Regions from separate parts of the Pullulanibacillus sp. KACC 23026 genome, predicted to be linked through region 2. Evidence: a T-box and tRNA genes for the amino acid it is inferred to sense, from the RefSeq annotation. Region 2 holds a T-box; the other holds one or more tRNA genes.
The links. A T-box is a leader RNA that pairs with one kind of tRNA and senses whether it is charged. The one in region 2 lies ahead of tyrS (tyrosine--tRNA ligase), so its partner is inferred to be a tRNA-Tyr.
Positions count from the first base shown of each region.

Region 1 (10,377 bases), 2.2 Mb from region 2:
TTTCAGCTCCGTTTGGAACAGGGATCTTTATATCCACTTGATTGCTTTTATTCAGGTTTCCTAAGTTGAGTGGAATATCATGAATACTATCAATGCCATCAATCACGTCGTGCGAACCAAAAATTTGAACAGTTTCGGAGCTGAGAGTGACTGATTTTATGCTTTCTCCATCAGGAGGTGAACCGGTCGGTTGAATATCAATTGGAACAACTTTTGACGGACTTACAACCGGGATCTTGATGCGGACCACTGCCGGGTTTAGTGTTACATCCAATTGATTTCCATTTTCATCATAAGCATTTAATGGAACTTGCTGATTAACGGCTCCGGTAACATCCTGCGCATTTAGAACACCTTTTACAAATGATATAGAATCAACCAGCTTCTGCCCGCCTGTTACTGTGACTTCTTTCGGTGAAAGGACAGGTGTCCCTAGCTTATAGCCCGCTGGCAATGATCCTTTATTAAGCAAATCAACACTTATTGGGAGTGTTTTCGTTACTTTCTTCTCCAACGTCACTGTGACTGTTGACGGCACGATGTTCAGCTTAACTCCCGATGGAAAACCGGAAACTTCAGGATGTACCTTATAAGTACCCGGGGACTTGCCGGTTAAATCTATGTACACGCTCTTCGTTGTCGTGTATTTTGTCTTTAATATTTCTTCACTATTGCCTTTTACCTGAATTTGCACAGTATCTGGAAGTCCATACAGAATTTCTTTATCTTTATCGTATTTCGCATCCAATGTCTCATTGATTGTGGTTGATTGATCATTCGTTCCAAGCAGAACCGCCGTGCTGTTTTTGGTTGGTTGTTCTGCTGTTACCATCGTGTAGAGCATCAGGGCGATAAGAAAGGAAATAATTCTGATGAACCAACTGTTTCGAAACAATCTATCCATTCTTCTTCCCTCTCCAATTCCAACGAATTGCAACCGTGCCTTTCGCTTGATTGGCCCATTCCTGGGTTAAAATCTCACCCAATCTTTCTTCGGTTAAGTTTCGATGCAATTCACCGTTTTTTGTAAGCGAAATGCCCCCTGTTTCCTCAGAGACAACAACCGTAATACTATCAGTAACCTCACTAACCCCCATAGCGGCTCTGTGCCTTGTCCCCAATTCTTTTGATATCAACGGGCTTTCAGATAAAGGTAAGTAACAACCTGCTGCCATGATTTCATTTTCCCGAACAACAACCGCTCCATCATGAAGAGGTGTATTAGGAATAAAAATATTGATCAAAAGCTGTGAAGTGAGAGTAGCATTCATTGGAATTCCCGTCTCAATATAATCATTTAGACCGGTTTCTCTCTCCAATGAGATTAACGCACCAATTCGGCGTTTTGCCATGTAGGAAGTCGCTTTAACAATGGCATCAACAGAATTGGTGAGTTTATCCTCCTGCTGGGTATCCCGTGAGAATAGCCGGCCTCTCCCAAGTTGCTCTAACGCTCTTCTTAATTCAGGTTGGAAGATGATTATAATCGCAATTAACCCATATGTAACGGCATATGTCAGCATCCAATTCAACGTTTTCAAGCCTAATAAACTGCTCAAAAACCAAATGACAACAATAACGGTAATCCCTTTTACTAGCTGGACTGCTTTTGTCCCTCGAATCACCATAATAATTTTGTAAACTACATAAGTGACAAGGAGTATGTCTACAGCATTTCGTAACAAATTAATGATATTTATATCAGACCATGAATACATGGTGTCAGCCTCCAAAATTATGATGCCATAACTTTTATATTATACCATATATAAACATTTCATGCCTTCTAATCAAGGGAAAAGAGGTTATTAAAGCATATAAAGAGACTGCCCCTTTATGGTTTGGCTTCCTCACTTCCTCTTTATGCATATAAAAAGGGATTTGAAAGCGGTCTGCCTTGGCTTCGGGACAGCCTCTTAGAACTATTATTTAAAAGACGGTTTGGAAAAAAGCCTTTATTTGATACCAAACCCAACCAACCGCTCGATTGACGCGTTCAACATGACCTGTCACTTCTCCAGCAGAAGCCATAAGAGAGTGACTGTTAACGAGAATGACATTGCCATCTACCTTACCTTCAATCTTGACATCCCCGTTCTTAATCACTAAATCACCTTTAATGACTTGATCCTTTGGAACCACAACAGTGTGGTGACCTGAATAAGCCAACTGCCCATTCCCTTTAACAACTTTTGCCTGAAATGCTTGATCTTGTCCGAGTGAGAAAACATACCCTAACATAAGGAGCAAAAAACAAGCAGCTGATACGACAACCGGATGTCTCTTCAACCAATTAACAAATGATCGCTGTCTTTGTACAGGCTTTGGCAATTGATTCATGACCTTATCTGTAAAATGAATTGATACCTCAGGAAGCGCAAACTGATTAAGCTCTTGGTCAAGTTCCACTAGGCTTTCATAGACTTCCCGACAGCTTGCACAGCTCAATATATGTGTTTTTAACTCATGGATTTCTTGTTCGGTTGCCTCACCATCAATTATATGATGAATCGTTTTCAGTCTTTCTTCTGAACAAGCCATGACCCTCACCTCACTTAGTGCTTCACCAGACGTTTCCGCAGGGCTTCTCTGCCCCGGTGAATATGCGTTTTGACTGTAGCAACAGGAAGCTCTAATATCTCGCTAATTTCATTGAGACTTAAATCATCCACATACTTTAAGATAATAGCTGATCGATATTTGACCGGAAGTGACTCAATGGCATTGTAGAGGTCTTGTCTTTCTTCAGACTTAACCGCTTCTTCGTCAGGGCTCAAATCCTCTGCCGACAGTTGAGACTGCAGGGTGACCCCCTCTGTTCCCGGAACCTCCGCATCCAAATAGACACTCGGGCGACGCTTTCTTAAGTAATCAATTGAAATATTGGTTGCAATCCGATACAGCCATGTTGAAAACTTTTTATCTATATCATAACTATCGATGTTTGAATAAGCTCGTAAAAAGGCCTCTTGGGCTAAGTCCTCAGCCTCTGTGGGTAAATGAACTAATCTCAGGCAAATGGCATAGACCTGTCTTTTATAAAGGTCTACCAGTTCTCGAAAAGCCTCCTGATTACCCTTCCTCAAATCCATAATAATTTCTCTCACGTCATCATTCATTTTGACACGGCCCCATTCCAGTGGCATTACTAATACGAAATCAAAAAACAAAAGGTTTCAAAATAAGTTTAACAAATTCTCCTTGCAAATAGGGAAAAAGTGTAAAGGATTTTTTGGAAATCTTTCTCTTATCTATAAATATTAATGGCCATGCCACTTGGAAAAAGCTTTTTTTGGAATACACGCCGGAAAAGACTCTTATGCGGACGCGCTGCACGAAGTCCCATTCCTTTAACCGGGCAGCGTTTCAAACGCAAATCTGTACAGCTTTTTCAATAGTACAAAAAAAGAACCGAGGAATAGACCCTTGGTTCTTTAAAGAAAGCTTCCTTATAACAGCTTTTCACCGAATAGCGAGGCTGTCAAATCGACAGCTAATGTCCCCGTTTTGTTCTTGTCATCAAGGATTGGATTCACTTCCACAAATTCTGCTGATGTGATCACATTTGCTTGAGCAAACATTTCTAGAGCGAGATGGCTTTCTCGATAAGTCACACCGCCAATCACAGGTGTTCCGACACCAGGAGCTTCAGAGGGATCAAGACTATCTAAATCAAAGCTTAGATGAATGCCATCGGTCCTATCCTTCAGATAATCCACCGTCTCTTTTATGACTGCTGTCATTCCTATTTTATCAATTTCGTGCATGGTATAAACCTTAATGTTCGTTCTCTTAATAAGCTCGCGCTCGCCTTCGTCAATGGAACGCGCACCAATGATGACGATGTTCTCGGGCTTTACTTTTGGGGCATAACCTCCAATGTTAATCAAGGACGAATCGCCAAGCCCCATGCTCGCAGCTAACGGCATTCCATGAATGTTCCCGCTTGGGGATGTCTCAGCCGTATTAAGATCAACATGAGCATCATACCAGATAACTCCCAAATTCTGATATGACTTTGAAACACCGGCTAGTGTTCCAATAGCAATACTGTGGTCGCCGCCTAAAACTAACGGAAAACGACCTTTGTTAACTTCTCCTTCAACAATTTGTGCTAATTGTTGATTCGCCTCTGAAACCGCTTTTAAATTTTTTAACCCTTTAATACTAGAGGACTTTTCTGGCCGTCCAATCGTCACATCTCCGCAATCCTCAATTTCATAACCCAACGATTCTAACCGCTGTATTAATCCGGCATAGCGCATGGCGCTTGGGCCCATATCTACACCACGTCTTGATTGCCCCAAATCCATTGGGACTCCAATCACTGAAATGTGTCTATTCATAGCCAACCTCCTATTTTTAGCCGTTTAACTGCAGCTTATTGCTAAGTGAGGCATCTAATATCTATTCTACATGTAATAAATTGGCTTTGGAACCCTGTTTCCCAACTGAATTAAAACACACTCCAAAAAAATTAAATTCGTGTGTATACTTTCTTTTTTAAAAGGACATTCTAAGTTATGAAAGGGCGCAAGTGAAAGACACTCGGATCTTAGGGAGATGGTTCCGTTGGAAAAGCGTACTTGTAAAAGTCACTTTGACCATTAAAACCAATAATCTCTTTTAAGAAAGAAGGGTCTCCAAAAGACACTTACCGAACGTCCTCAGAAGCTTAACCCTTTCATGGGGTTCTATCCTAGCGATAGAACCCTTTTTATTTTGGTTTTTTCTAATCAGGAAAAGCCAATTGTTTCACAAAAATCACTACACCCATTTTATTAATCCAAAGGACAAAAGACCCATATACCCCTTGTCAAACCGTTCAAACCTTTTACGATAAAATAAAATCAGCTAATTAAAGACGTCAACCATGGGCTAAATAAACAAGAAAAATATAATCATACACTTCAAGATTTTTTATTAAATACTACTCAGACTAGTAAATAATAAATCAGATGAATTCTTTTCACTTGAATTACAGTTTATGCTGAAAGGTTTATTTTTACAATTTCCTAATGTAAAATAGTTCATAACCAAACAGTTCACACATGAACTATTTGCTTAGGAGTGATTTATATGGACTTAGATTTTAAAGACCCGAAAGTTAGACAAGTACAGGAGGTTTATCAATCATTCTGGGCTATTAACAAGACAACAGCTAAATTCACGAAAAAGAATGCTGAAAATTTTGGGCTGACATTACAACAATTATCTATACTTAATACTTTATTTACATTTCCAGAATTAACGCAACAAGAGTTGGTTGAAAGGCTTATTTCATCAAAAAGTACGATTAGCGTTGGAGTTGATAAATTAGTTAATATGGGTTTAGTGGAAAGAAAATTTTCTGAAGATGACAGAAGGGAAGTAAAGTTAAAGCTAACAGCCAAAGGCGAAGAAGTATCAAAGAAATCAAGTAAGAATTCCATATCTTATAAAGCGATGCTTTCTGCATTAGAAAATATGGCTGATGAAGATATTAAATCATTACTTCGCATTCAAAAAGAACTATTAAATAACCTAATCGAAAGCGGTTATTAAAACAACCAGTTACAGTTATTAGTCAATTAACGGCATGCGTTGAAGCTGATCTTTAGAATATAAAACCACACTTAAAAATTAAGAAGTTCCATCAAATCGTATGCTAAAGCAGCAGACCAAATCGCAGCCCAGACGATTTGGTCTCTTATTTCCCTCTATTATCCAGCAAAATCGCAACCTAAAAAACATCTTGACCCTTTTATTATTAGGTGTCCTTTTTGAATTACCTGAAATAAGCGGAGTTTTTCCGGTTAAGCAGGGAAAAATGACTTCGATCCACGCTTCCTGGAGTCAATAGGCGGAATATCTCCGTCTATTTAAGCCATTTTCTGCGCTATTTCGAAAATAAGAGAAATATCTCCGCTTATTTATCAAACCCGCTTTAGCGTCTAATGAACTTATACAAGAAAAACCTATTAAAGACAAAAGCTTGGGAATAACCCCAAGCTTTTTCCATGGTTGCGGACATTGTGTCCTTATTCTAGCCTAGGGACACAAAACGAACCAGGCAATAGCTTAATTAACAGATCTGATACCCGCCACATCCCGGAAAAGCTAAAACTTCATTGATATCAAGAAACCAGATGTCCAGCACGGTGGAGAGTCAGATATTGGATCCTTAAATTTATTCACCACACGTTGATTGACAGTTCCAAAAAAGCAAAAAAACTTTAAACAGTGTTTAAAGTTACAATTGGTGGAGCCTAGCGGGATCGAACCGCTGACCTCCTGCGTGCAAAGCAGGCGCTCTCCCAGCTGAGCTAAGGCCCCATATACTATTTATTTGTTTAAATGGTGGAGGGAGAAGGATTCGAACCTTCGAACCCGTCGGGAACGGATTTACAGTCCGTCGCGTTTGGCCGCTTCGCTATCCCTCCATATTATGATGGTGGAGGATGACGGGATCGAACCGCCGACCCCCTGCTTGTAAGGCAGGTGCTCTCCCAGCTGAGCTAATCCTCCAAATGGTGACCCCTACGGGATTCGAACCCGTGTTACCGCCGTGAAAGGGCGGTGTCTTAACCGCTTGACCAAGGGGCCGCTATTAAACCGACGCTTTTTATTATATTTTATTATCACAAAAAAGTAAAGCCTTTTTAGATAAAAATTAATTCTTCCGTAACTTCATAGTAAAAACAAACAACAGCTTAAAGGCCTCATAAACTTATCTTTCTTTATCCCGTATTCTTTTGTGCGAAATCCCATTATTTAAATGAAGAGTTAGCTCATCTTTTCATAAACTATAAAATCAAGGTGCCTAAAATACGGGCACCTAAATTGTCATTAGCTATTTGGAAACACTTCTTTTTCTTCAGCCATTCGATCCATTCGATGTTTTATCAAACCAGAAAACTTATTCTGAGGTTTCATTAGTTGATAAGCCATTGCCCCAATTCCTATAGAGGCTACAATTGGCACCCAGGCTTTTGACATTACTATCTTCCCCCATTCTCGAATTAATCAGTACTTTTTTAGATTATCCTAAGGGAAGAAAAAAATAGCTTGAATAGGTTTCCATTTAAGATGATATTTTTCAGAAAAACTAATATATGCTTATGCCACTCTAAATTTGGACGTTGCCTGTTACAGTAAACTTTTCCTATTAAGATGTATTTTAGTATTTTTATGAGATCCAGACATGCAAAAACCGGGGCTTCGCATAAGCGAAAAACCCCGGTATTATAAGCTATTTAATGGAGCTTCCAACAGGATTTGAACCTGCGACCTCTTCCTTACCATGGAAGCGCTCTACCTGCTGAGCTATGGAAGCAGTGGCTCCGCAGGTAGGACTCGAACCTACGACCGATCGGTTAACAGCCGATTGCTCTACCACTGAGCTACTGCGGAATAATTTGGTTAAACTATGGATTATTCTTTGTTATTGATGTGGTACCTGTCCCTTCCTCTTCTAGTTTAATCTTAGAAGCAGCATATGCGTCGGGACAACTCGCAGCTTATCCAAAGGAGCTATGCTCGTCACTGAGCTACTGCGGAATAATTTGGTTAAAATATGGATTATTCTTTGTTATTGATGTGGTACCTGTCCCTTCCTCTTCTAGTTTGATCTTAGAAGCATATGCGTCGGGACAACTCGCAGCTTATTCAAAGGAGCTATGCTCGTCACTGAGCTACTGCGGAATAATTTGGTTAAAAGAAAAACAAATTATCTGACATAAATAATTATAGCACAGAAACAACACGGTTGTACATAAAATTTAAAAATATTTTGCCCGGCGGCGTTCTACTCTTGCAGGGGGAAGCCCCCAACTACCATCGACGCTGAAGAGCTTAACGGCCGTGTTCGGGATGGGAACGGGTGTGACCTCTTCGCCATAACCACCGGACAAAGTATTCAATTGAAGGATCATACCTTCAAAACTAGATAGGAAGTCAAACAAACAATAATTTAAGGTTAAGCCCTCGATCGATTAGTATCCGTCAGCTCCATGCGTTGCCGCACTTCCACCTCGGACCTATCTACCTCATCATCTCTAAGGGATCTTACTGACTTAAAGTCATGGGAAATCTCATCTTGAGGGGGGCTTCATGCTTAGATGCTTTCAGCACTTATCCCGTCCACACATAGCTACCCAGCGGTGCTCCTGGCGGAACAACTGGGACACCAGCGGTGTGTCCATCCCGGTCCTCTCGTACTAAGGACAGCTCCTCTCAAATTTCCAACGCCCGCGACGGATAGGGACCGAACTGTCTCACGACGTTCTGAACCCAGCTCGCGTACCGCTTTAATGGGCGAACAGCCCAACCCTTGGGACCCACTTCAGCCCCAGGATGCGATGAGCCGACATCGAGGTGCCAAACCTCCCCGTCGATGTGGACTCTTGGGGGAGATAAGCCTGTTATCCCCAGGGTAGCTTTTATCCGTTGAGCGATGGCCCTTCCATGCGGCGCCACCGGATCACTAAGCCCGACTTTCGTCCCTGCTCGACTTGTAGGTCTCGCAGTCAAGCTCCCTTGTGCCTTTACACTCTGCGAATGATTTCCAACCATTCTGAGGGAACCTTTGGGCGCCTCCGTTACTCTTTAGGAGGCGACCGCCCCAGTCAAACTGCCCACCTGACACTGTCTCCGAACCGGATTACGGTCCCGGGTTAGAATGTCCATACCGAAAGGGTAGTATTCCACCGACGCCTCCACCGAACCTGGCGGTCCGGCTTCAAAGGCTCCTACCTATCCTATACAATCGATACAGACATCCAATATCAAGCTGCAGTAAAGCTCCATGGGGTCTTTCCGTCCTGTCGCGGGTAACCTGCATCTTCACAGGTACTATAATTTCACCGGGTCTCTCGTTGAGACAGTATCCAAGTCGTTGCACCTTTCGTGCGGGTCGGAACTTACCCGACAAGGAATTTCGCTACCTTAGGACCGTTATAGTTACGGCCGCCGTTTACTGGGGCTTCAATTCAGAGCTTCTCCTAAAAGGATAACCCCTCCTCTTAACCTTCCAGCACCGGGCAGGTGTCAGCCCCTATACATCACCTTTCGGTTTAGCAGAGACCTGTGTTTTTGCTAAACAGTCGCTTGGATCTTTTCACTGCGGCTCAGCAGGGCTATTCACCCCGCCAAGCACCCCTTCTCCCGAAGTTACGGGGTCATTTTGCCGAGTTCCTTAACGAGAGTTCTCCCGAGCGTCTTAGGATTCTCTCCTCGCCTACCTGTGTCGGTTTGGGGTACGGGCACCTTGAGACTCGCTAGAGGCTTTTCTTGGCAGTGTAAGCACGGGCACTTCGGTACTAAAATTCCCTCCCCATCACAGCTCAGCCTTATGAAGGCGGGATTTGCCTCACCTTCAGCCTTACTGCTTGGACGCGCATATCCATCAGCGCGCTTGCCTTGCCTTCCTGCGTCCCCCCATTGCTCAAACGTCTCCTGGTGGTACAGGAATATCAACCTGTTGTCCATCGCCTACGCCTTCCGGCCTCGGCTTAGGTCCCGACTAACCCTGAGCGGACGAACCTTCCTCAGGAACCCTTAGGCTTTCGACGGAGGGGATTCTCACCCCTCTTTTCGTTACTCATACCGGCATTCTCACTTCTAAGCGCTCCAGTAAACCTTCCAGTTTACCTTCTCTGCCCTTAGAACGCTCCCCTACCATCCCATTGGGATCCATAGCTTCGGTGATACGTTTAGCCCCGTTACATTTTCGGCGCAGCGCCACTCGACCAGTGAGCTATTACGCACTCTTTAAATGGTGGCTGCTTCTAAGCCAACATCCTGGTTGTCTGGGCAACGCCACATCCTTTGCCACTTAACGTATACTTGGGGACCTTAGCTGATGGTCTGGGCTGTTTCCCTCTCGACGACGGATCTTATCACTCGCCGTCTGACTCCCGAGGATGAGTCCTTGGCATTCGGAGTTTGACTGAACTCGGTAACCCTGTGGGGGCCCCTCACTCAATCAGTGCTCTACCTCCAAGTCTCTTCCCTCGAGGCTAGCCCTAAAGCTATTTCGGGGAGAACCAGCTATCTCCGAGTTCGATTGGCATTTCACCCCTACCCACACCTCATCCCCGCACTTTTCAACGTGCGTGGGTTCGGGCCTCCATTCAGTGTTACCTGAACTTCACCCTGGACATGGGTAGATCACACGGTTTCGGGTCTACAACCTTAAACTATCGCCCTATTCAGACTCGCTTTCGCTCTGGCTCCGTCTCTTCAACTTAACCTTGCTTAAGATCGTAACTCGCCGGTCCATTCTACAAAAGGTACGCCGTCATCCATAAAAGGACTTCGACTACTTGTAAGCACACGGTTTCAGGATCTCTTTCACTCCCCTTCCGGGGTGCTTTTCACCTTTCCCTCACGGTACTG
Region 1 covers NZ_CP119107.1:4,617,584-4,627,960, forward strand. Annotated here, with positions in the region: gene PU629_RS21410 (CdaR family protein) at 1-904, opposite strand, end outside; gene cdaA (diadenylate cyclase CdaA) at 897-1,718, opposite strand; gene PU629_RS21420 (anti-sigma factor) at 1,930-2,541, opposite strand; gene sigW (RNA polymerase sigma factor SigW) at 2,556-3,119, opposite strand; gene rocF (arginase) at 3,450-4,346, opposite strand; gene PU629_RS21435 (MarR family winged helix-turn-helix transcriptional regulator) at 5,080-5,544, shown strand; tRNA gene PU629_RS21440 (tRNA-Ala) at 6,240-6,315, opposite strand; tRNA gene PU629_RS21445 (tRNA-Tyr) at 6,338-6,422, opposite strand; tRNA gene PU629_RS21450 (tRNA-Val) at 6,432-6,507, opposite strand; tRNA gene PU629_RS21455 (tRNA-Glu) at 6,511-6,585, opposite strand; gene PU629_RS21460 (hypothetical protein) at 6,829-6,978, opposite strand; tRNA gene PU629_RS21465 (tRNA-Thr) at 7,240-7,315, opposite strand; tRNA gene PU629_RS21470 (tRNA-Asn) at 7,318-7,392, opposite strand; rRNA gene rrf (5S ribosomal RNA) at 7,774-7,889, opposite strand; rRNA gene PU629_RS21480 (23S ribosomal RNA) at 7,954-10,377, opposite strand, start outside.
Region 1: it encodes a tRNA-Tyr, which carries the amino acid that the T-box ahead of tyrS (tyrosine--tRNA ligase) is inferred to sense. The anticodon was not compared.

Region 2 (10,377 bases):
TCCTTTAGCGAAAAAAACTTATTTTCCATCGACTCTTCGTTGCTTTCCACCAATTCACCCTTAAATTCCTTACAAATAAATAAAATAAAAACTGGGGATACTTGGTCACCATTAGGAAACGTTTTGTCATATTGCGGTCCTGAATAAATTCCAAATAATTCAAGGTGACCTAATTGAAGCCCTGTCTCTTCATATACTTCCCTTTTGGCTGTATCTTGTACACTCTCACCTAATTCCATAAAACCACCCGGAAATCCCCATTGCCCATTATCCGAACGCCTTTGCATAAGCACTCGATTCTCATTATCAAAAACAATCGCCCCGGAAACAACCATTAAAACCTTTTCGTTTCCAACCATTGACCTCAGGCTGTTTATATAATCCAATTCTCCTCCACCCTTCGCATTGGTTCATACTAGGCTAATTCCGAACAGCATAACTTACCCTGTCATAATCATTAGTTACATAAGTTTTTATTATTGTTATAATTTTAACACTATTAAACCATTAATTGGGAAAAAAAAGATCAAACGTGGGCTCCAAAGCACCAGAACTTAGCGTAGGCGGAGTCCTTTTCTTGGAATGAGGGCTCCAATACACACAATCATGGCGTGAGCGGAACCCTTTGTGTGTGATGGGGGCTCCAATACACACAATCATGGCGTGAGCGGAGCCCTTTGTGTGTGATGGGGGCTCCAATACACAAAATCTTAGCGTGACTGGAGACCTTTGTGTGTGATGAGGGCTCCAACACACACAATCTTAGCGTGACTGGAGCCCTTTGTGTGTGATGAGGGCTCCAATACACACAATTATGGCGTGAGCGGAACCTTTTGTGTGTGATGAAGGCTCCAATACACACAATCATGGCGTGAGCGGAACCTTTTGTGTGTGATGAGGGCTCCAATACACACAATCTTAGCGTGACTGAGGCCCTTTGTGTGTGATGGGGGCTCCAATACACACATTCATGGCGTGCGTGGAGCCCTTTGTGTGTGATAGGGGCTCCAATACACAAAATCTTAGCGTGACTGAGGCCCTTTGTGTGTGATGGGGGCTCCAATACACACAATCTTAGCGTGACTGGAGCCCTTTGTGTGTGATGGGGGCTCCAACACACACAATCTTAGCGTGACTGGAGCCCTTTGTGTGTGATGGGAGCTCCAATACACACAATCATGGCGTGAGCGGAACCTTTTGTGTGTGATGGGGGCTCCAATACACACAATCATGGCGTGAGCGGAACCTTTTGTGTGTGATGGGAGCTCCAATACACACAATCATGGCGTGAGCGGAACCTTTTGTGTGTGATGGGGGTTCCAATACACACAATCATGGTGTGAGCGGAGCCCTTTGTGTGTGATTAGGGCTCCAATACACACATTCATGGCGTGAGCGGAACCTTTTGTGTGTGATGAGGGCTCCAATACACACAATCATGGCGTGAGCGGAGCCCTTTGTGTGTGATGGGGGCTCCAATACACAAAATCATGGCGTGAGCGGAGCCTTTTGTGTGTGATGAGGGCTCCAATACACAAAATCTTAGCGTGAGCGGAGCCCTTTGTGTGTGATGGGGGCTCCAATACACAAAATCTTAGCGTGACTGAGGCCCTTTGTGTGTGATGGGGGCTCCAATACACAAAATCTTAGCGTGAGCGGAGCCCTTTGTGTGTGATGGGGGCTCCAATACACAAAATCATGGCGTGCGTGGATCCCTTTGTGTGTGATGGGGGCTCCAATACACATAATCTTAGCGTGACTGAAGCCCTTTGTGTGTGATGAGGGCTCCAATACACACATTCATGGCGTGCGTGGAGCCTTTTGTGTGTGATGAAGGCTCCAACACACCAAATCTTAGCGTAAATGGAGCCCTTTGTGTGTGATGGGGGCTCCAATACACACAATCATGGCGTGCGTGGAGCCCTTTGTGTGTGATGGGGGCTCCAATACACACAATCATGGCGTGAGCGGAGCCCTTTTCGTGGGATGGAGGCTTCAATGAACCAAACTCTTTTAGACATGCTTCGATCATGAGAGGGTTGAGCATTCTTTGACCTGAAATTAGGGTTTCATCCATAATCTGTGTAAAATTGGATGTCCCAACCAGAAAGTATCACCAAACCGATTTTCATTTTTTAACAGCTTTGATGATCATAGTAGTCGGAAATTTCCTAGCCTTATACAAAGAATAATAACGATCTGACACCTCTTCCTTTATCGGATCATAATTGGCTGATACTTCACTTTCTATGACCGCTTCTATTGTAAAGCCTACTTTGATCAATTCATTAATATAGGTACTTAATTTTCTTGTTGGGATAGCCATCGGGGCGTCTTCCCCTTTAAAATTTGGATAAGTTATCACGCCTTCATCCTGATAAGACCCATTAAGATAGAGCTGCCCATTTTCACTTTTAAGGTGAGCGTATAGTGGATGATCCCAGCTAAATATAAAACAGCCGCCTTGCTTTAAATAAGAATAAACTAGTTTAAAAGTTGTGGCTAAATCCGTGGACCATCCAATCGCGTAAATGGAATAGACATAGTCAAAATAGAATTCAGGCAATCCATTCTCCACTTCCATGGGTGAACAAAATAATCGAGGCTCCAGACCTTTTAACGTTTCTCTCGCCGCCTCTATTTGTGTGTCGGATAAGTCCAGTCCCCACAATTCACCGGCCCCTTTCTCAGCCATGTAGCGTAATGAATGCCCGCTCCCACATCCTATATCAAGCACCTTTTTATTTGTTAGGTCACCAAATAAACCTAATTCTTCTTCCGTTTGAGTAAAAGGTCCATAACTCGGCAAAGCATCTTTCCCATTAAAATGATGAGCAACTGTATTCCAGCTCTTCTTATTTTGTTTAATAATTTCCGTATTCATTTTGACCTCCATCAATTGACCGTTATATAGATCAAAAGGCAGCCAGAAGCTACCCTAAAAAAATCATGTTGAATACAGCCTCAACCCATTCGCGGTCTTCTGCTAATCCAACTAATCTGCATAAGTTTTTATGAACACTTTCAAATTCTGGAAGGATCCCCTTTATAACATTCATGATCTCAATTGGATCTCTTCCGCAATGCCATGCTTCAAGAAGCTCGAGCTGCCAATCCCATAATTTACTTCTACTTCCTTCTAATTTTGCCCAATCCCCAAAAGTATTAGGTTGATGACCTGCCTCCATATACCAAGCTGTAACCATTGATAATCGTATCTGATCAAGACAATGCAGAGCATAGTAAATTTCTTTTCTCATAACTCTTCTATAGGCTTCGTGAACATAGGCAAAAAATTTGGTTCTCCAAATTTCTACTTCTTGAACACTTGGTTTATAGGACAAACTCATTGATTTTATTAAGGCATTCATAACAAGGCTTTTTGTATCCCTCACAATTTTAATGTCCTGCAGCCAAACAGATGGTTGAATATCTTTCGGTTTATAATAAAACGTGTCTACTTTTATGAAGCTCTCGTAATGAGCGATACTGTGTGTCGCCCAAGGCAAATCCTCATAAAACAGAACTGGCCCCCAATTTCGAGCTCTTTGTTTTTTATTTAACCTATACTTTTCAAACGCGTCATCTTTCACGACAATACGAAGATCAATATCAGAATATAAATCAGTCGTGTTATTTCCAACAGATCCACCATAAAAGATGGCCAGTATATTTTCATCACTAACTAAATCACATTCAATGGCTTTAATTAAACGTTGCCGATGATTAGGAATTTCTGAATCTCTTTGAAGCTTTGCCTCGAATCCCACACATTCTTATACAACTCCTTGTTTTATAAAATTGTTTGATTCGTATAAACTCGTTCATTTATTCAATTATTCCAAATCCTTAACTTGCAAAAAACGTGTACCGTTTGAGTTCAAACGATTCCGAGCCAACTCTCGGCCCCGTGCGAAGTTGGACATTCGCATCATTCGTTCCAAATATTATTTTAGTATTCTTCTGTAACTATCCTCTAATTCATGAATGTATTTATAATAGAAATGACTAAAAAGACTAGTAGGAAGTATCCTTTGTTTACTTTTCTATTTCTATCTCCAACTAAAAAGGATATAACCACGAGACAAATTATATAAATAATTGTGTACAGAATAATTATTAAAAATGCTAAATACCAATTATTTATTCCCAAATGGATGCCTTTTGTAATTAGACTTATTGTTATATACGACAAAAAAAGAGTTATTAGCTCAACCAAATTGCCTTCACTACGTTTAAATAGCCCCCGAAGTAAGTCACGAAACAACACTGCTTCCCCCCTACTAAAATCAGCTTAACTATTGTTATTTATATAAATGAATTTGAGTACTTTTCCTAATTTACTTTTAGCTTAGCATAAAAAATGACTTATTTCTAAAGATTTATAATTTTCGTAACAAATGGCAACGAATTTAGGAAAACAGCCAAATAAATTGAGGTTACCCTAAGCTCCATCTGATTGATACAATTGGTTGTGCCATTGTTCTAGAACATGAGCAACGTTGTCTCTCAAGCTTTTGCAGCAATCTTTAAACAGTAATCTAAAATAAAAAGTCCTGCAAAACTGACTGAAATTAGTCATTAGCCGAAAAAATGGCAAACTAAAACCTTCCTTTTTGAAGACTTCTTTTAATGAATCCGAAATCTCTAATAGCCAAGAACTCATTTCTTCTTGTGTAACACCCTTCTCCATAAGGGCTTCTATGACAAAGATAAGTCTTTCATCTTCATCATCAATATAGGGATGATTTCTTAACCTGTCTTTTAGTAAACACATTTTTATGGCTTTGAGATAGTCAGGCACATAGTCGATTCGAAACAAAGGATGCTTCACGGCTTCCGTTAGTAAATCAGAGCCGTGAGCCACACTATGTGCCCATCCCTTTCCCTCAACGTATCCACGAATATCTTCTTCAAGCTTTATGTACTCACAACTTTCTTCAATGATACGTTGAACCACACTTTCAGCTAAGAAACGAGTTTGTCTATCTTTTTCTAAGATAAGTGCCACAACCAACGATGAAAAAGAACGTGTGAAAACTGAATCGCTCTCTTTTTGTCTAATATCCATATACATTTTCTTTAGACAAACTTCTAAAATATATTCCATTTGTTTGATTGTTAAATAGTCATCTAAAATCAGCTTCCCAAAAGCATTATAAATTAGAGTATCACGTAATTCTGAATCAACTGCCCCGATATTGTCTAGCATTTCTTCAAGAAGAACATCTAAATCAATGTCTTTCAAGTTTCCGTCATTCCATGCCATAAGATCTGCTTTCAGTGACACAGGAATATCTCCCCTTCCACTTCTTTGAGTTGAGATGATGCTTTTAATTTCTTATTTTAGTAAGTCCAATGATATGTACTAGATTTTAAAGCAAAAATCTCTTTGTTTATTTTAATAAATTCACTCTAATATTACATAATATCCCAAAAATGATCCATGAATATTTCGAAGGCATTTTCTTCTCTCCACAATGCCCCTTGTCTGGTACAGTGCCCGCATCCCACATTCAGTTAACTGTTTATCCCATTTTGATTACTAATCCATATAGAAATCCGGCAAATTTGGTAGTCCATCAACCGATATTTTGGTTATAGAGAAAGTGTAGAACCCAGTCACATGAACATATAAGTCAACTGGCTTCCCATTGACCTTAGCTTTATAGTGGTTAACTTTCTTGTTATGATCCAATTCTTCTTCAATATCACTTATGTTCGGGTCTTTCGAGGAATTTTTGAAAAAATCAACTGTCAAAGTGTCTTTAGAAACAGATTGAATTTCAACGGGATTATGAATTAAATGATTTAAATCTCTTTTTATAAAAAACTGATCACCATTGAAAAAAGCTATCCACAAACTAAAACAGAAAAATAAAAAGCCAAGTCCTATAATTCCTACAATTAACCAAAGAACTGATTTCCCAACTCTACTCATTCTTTCACCCTTTATTGTTTATCAATTCTTGGTAAAATCTTGATTCGGATCGCTCGTTTTAAGCCCAAGGGACTGCAATTCAATACAAACCCAAAAAGCAAATAAAAAGCATAAACCAGCCAAACAATGTAAGTATACAAGGATTATTACCCCTAAGTTGTTTATTGCATTGTGATTCGAACCATTTTCCGTTTCCCTATTTGAATGATTAATCCCTCTTCTAAGCCCACCATTAATTGATTGTCTTTAACCTTAGTTTGATTCAAACGGACTCCTCCATTTTGAATCATTTTTCTTGCTGCCGTTTTGGACTCTATTAAATCGAGTGCCATAAGTAGATCACTAATAGGCATTTGCTTTGTTCCACTCCACTTAATAAGGGGAATAGTTTCAGGTATTGCCTTTTTTTGAAATACGTCTCTAAAATAGGTCTCGGCTTCTTCAGATTGTTCAACACCATGGTAAATGCTAACAATTGTCTTTGCTAAAAACATTTTGGCATCGCGAGGATGGAGCTTTCCATTTTTTAGCCCTTCTTTAATTTTATTTTTTTCTTCTAGTGTTAGATCGGTTACTAAATCAAAATATTTGGTTATGAGGACATCCGGAATGGACATTGTTTTTCCGTACATGTCATTAGGCTGATCGTCTACACCGATATAATTATTCTTTGACTTCGACATTTTATCTACGCCATCTAAGCCTTCAATTAATGGCAGTAATAGCACGACTTGTTTCTCTTCCCCAAAGTGCTCTTGTAAATGCCGACCCATTAATAGATTAAAGTGCTGATCAGTACCTCCGAGTTCGATATCCGTCTTAAGCGCTACTGAATCGTATCCTTGCATAAGCGGGTAAAAGAATTCATGAAGTGAAATCGGTTTACCCGAAGAGAACCGATTTGAAAAGTCATTTCGCTCCAACAACCGAGCAACCGTAATACTGGAGGAAAGATGAATGACATCTTCAAAATTCAACCGGGATAGCCATTCAGAATTATAATGAAGTTCAACTTTATCCATATCAAGAACCCTGCTGAATTGTTCGAAATAAGTCTTGGCGTTGTGCTTGACCTCCTCGTCAGTTAATTGTCTTCTCGTAGCTGTCTTATCTGTTGGATCACCAATTCTTCCGGTAAAATCACCGATTATCAATTGAATAATATGACCGTTTTCTTGGAACTGTTTTAGTTTGTTTAAGACAACCGTATGACCAAGATGAATATCGGGAGCAGAAGGATCAAGACCAAGCTTTACTCTAAGAGGTTTATTTGTGAGAAGAGAGCGAGCTAGTTTATTTTTCAATTCCAATTCTGGAATCATTTCATGGGACCCGTTTTTGTAAGTATTCAATTGCCTTTCGACTTCTAACTTTTGCTCGTTTGATAGTTGCTCAATAAAATTCTCCACTATAATTCCTCCATTTTTGCCAAAATTAAAACCACGCCCCTAAATAGGGACGTGGTTAACGCGGTACCACCCTAATTGAAGATTGCTCTTCCACTTCATAATGTAACGGTTTTAAGCCGTTCTTTGCTACCGAACACTTTTCACAAAGAAAGTTCAAGGAGGTAATTCACCTTTTATCTTTGTGCTAATTCTCACCGCCATTAGCTCTCTTGAACAGGGAGATAAAAAGTTACTGATTCCTATCATCACTTGTATTAATATTTCTAACATTTTAACACATTTAATTTAAAAAACAATCCCTGGATCTTTCCCCCTTTAGTTTATCGATATGATCCATGAAAAAATACCAAATGCTTAGAAACTGTACATTACAATTTCAGTTCAGGGTATTCTGTTCGATTGGAAAATAAAAGCACCTATTCCATTTTTTGTCTCACTCAATCAATCCATACTTGTCTTTATAGCTCTTGTTGCAATGAAACATTTAATATATTTATCTAATGGTCGACTTCCGCCAAAATCATCTTCATAAAAACCATTGAGTATAAACCCAGCATCCATTTGTCCTTGAATTTGATCTTCTAGCGTATGCCCAAACTCGATTGTTTTATTGGCTTTTATATAGTCTTCCTTTTCTTTTTCAGTGAGATTATCCAAGGATGATGAAGGAATAGAGTTTTTAACCACTAGATTTCCCTTCCTATCTTCTTCATCATCAAAAATAAAGAGGAGTGGGTTTGTAAAGCCGGAAATAAGAATCCCTTTGTTTTTTAAAACTCTTGATGCTTCTTTCCATACAGGATGGACGTCTTTTACAAAAAGATTTGATACAGGGTTTATAATCATATCAAATTCTTCATCCTCAAAATCTGAGAGGTCAGACATATCACCCTGAACAGTCCTTAAAATCAAACCGTTCCGTTCTGCGACAAATTCATCTTGTTCCAACTGCTTCCTAGAAATATCCGTAACGGTTACATCCGCTCCGGCTGCTGCTAATATCGGTCCTTGTTGGCCTCCACCAGAAGCTAGACATAATAGTTTAAGGCCTACGAGTGATTTTGGAAACCAACTTCTTGGTACAGGTTTTCCTGCCGTCACGGTAATCTCCCAATCACCTAATTTACTTTTTTCAATCATTTCCGTAGAAACAGCCCTTGTATAGACTGCTTGTTCTTCAACTTTCTTATCCCAAGCCTTACTATTCTGCTTAACCGTATCCATCTTAACTTCCTCCGCCTTAATTTTATCAAAAGAAAACTATTTCACTTTATTAGTCTAAAGCTTAATCCCTTTAAATGGACTCTGTCTCTTCCTTTTAGTCAAAGCTAAAACCCAAAAGTCTCATTGATGATTGACCATTGGATTTCTGGTTTAGATTCATTATTAGTCATCATGGCTCCAAGCAAAATGTTAGGAGTGTTGTTGGTATGAGTCAAATAGTGCTCAAGAGTTAAACCGATCATTTTTGAGGTATATAAACTTGATAACTCATTCTTAGATATCCAATATAGTTCCCCTTCATCAGAAGGCCTAACATTCATATGCCTTGTTTCTCCAAAGTAAACATATTGTTGACGTATTTCCCCGCTATTATTTTCAAGTAGTATGTAGTTAAGCTTAAAATTTTTAATGTCATCTTTTTTAATTCCTGTCTCTTCTTCAATTTCTCGGTAACTCGCTTCCATGGGATAATTCAATTCATTCGGTTCCATATGGCCTCCAATTCCACCCCAAAATTCAAAATGAAAGATTTTACTCTTAGCTTTCTTCATCATCAACACTCTGTCTTGGTGAATTAAGAAGGCCGTTGCCATTTGTCGAACTTCCACTTCTAACATCCCCTCTATACGTTAAAACTTCTTCCATGAAACCGAACTGTTAAAAATTATCCGGTGAGTTATTTTAATAGTATCATTATTCACTCGATATGTAAGCAACAAATGGCTTTTCTTGATGTAAAGGGCTCGTAAATCATTATCTAGGCATCTTGCAAAAAATCTAAACACTTTTCGGTACTGTTGATAAAAGTGATTTATGCCCCCATACAGCAAAAAGCTGTGGGAATTTCTTACATCCACCGTTTCAATTCCTTCAATTTTTGAAATTTCTTCTTCCACTACTAGACTACATTCAATTATTGTGACCCTCTTGCACAATAGCTCGCAATATTTCCACAATTGGTCTTGTTAGCCGGAATAGTTTGACCTTTTTATTCAGACATTAACTACTAGAGGTGATTTTGATGAATAAAACAGTTGTTTTTGCAATTGGTGCCTGCATTATGACTTTATATCTTATTTTTGGTTCATTAACTCACGCTAAGAGTCATTCTTACAATTCAACGAGTGAAAAAGAAATTTATGAAAAATACGCCGAACTTGAAAATAGATTAAATGATCTTGAGCCTCCAAAGCCAGTTACTATTCATAAGTCTCCACAGGAAAAAGAATGGGAGGGTAAATACCCTTCAACTACCTTTCCTATTTCTGAAGTCCTGAAAACGGGATCAAAAATCCCCTTCAATACAATTAAAAAGGATCCATCCTATGAGCGTCCTGTTTATCAAGAACAGTGGCACAGCACCTATGGAGGCGGGAGATGGAGTTCTATTCCGAGTAGGATTTATTTCGCACAACATCGTTTATTCCCCATCTATGATATTGGACTTTCGGGTTTATTTGATTTCGAACATAATATAGGAATTGATTTTCCAACCTTTCAAAATAAAACGGACCTTGACTTATATATTGTTGTGTTTCAAACAAACGTTACTGAAGTTTATACAAAAGGTAATCAAGTGATCGTTGTGGGAAATCCGCAACGTCATGGAGTTCAAGTTATCACTGTCAAAACAAAAGACATTCATCCATCTGATCTCAAGAAAATGTTACTTATTCAATTGGCAACCAATGGTTATGAACTCGATTATTCATTAATTGGTTACGAGCCTCCTAATTACTGGGCAGGGAGAGAATATCTAAATAAAAATAAGAAATGGTTTAAGAAACCGCTTTTTAATGACAC
Region 2 covers NZ_CP119107.1:1,973,587-1,983,963, reverse strand. Annotated here, with positions in the region: gene PU629_RS09345 (NUDIX hydrolase) at 1-386, opposite strand, end outside; gene PU629_RS09340 (class I SAM-dependent methyltransferase) at 2,129-2,884, opposite strand; gene PU629_RS09335 (hypothetical protein) at 2,934-3,770, opposite strand; gene PU629_RS09330 (DUF2785 domain-containing protein) at 4,445-5,290, opposite strand; gene PU629_RS09325 (hypothetical protein) at 5,546-5,941, opposite strand; gene tyrS (tyrosine--tRNA ligase) at 6,103-7,350, opposite strand; T-box leader at 7,393-7,605, opposite strand; gene PU629_RS09315 (class I SAM-dependent methyltransferase) at 7,792-8,574, opposite strand; gene PU629_RS09310 (NUDIX domain-containing protein) at 8,679-9,191, opposite strand; gene PU629_RS09305 (hypothetical protein) at 9,596-10,377, shown strand, end outside.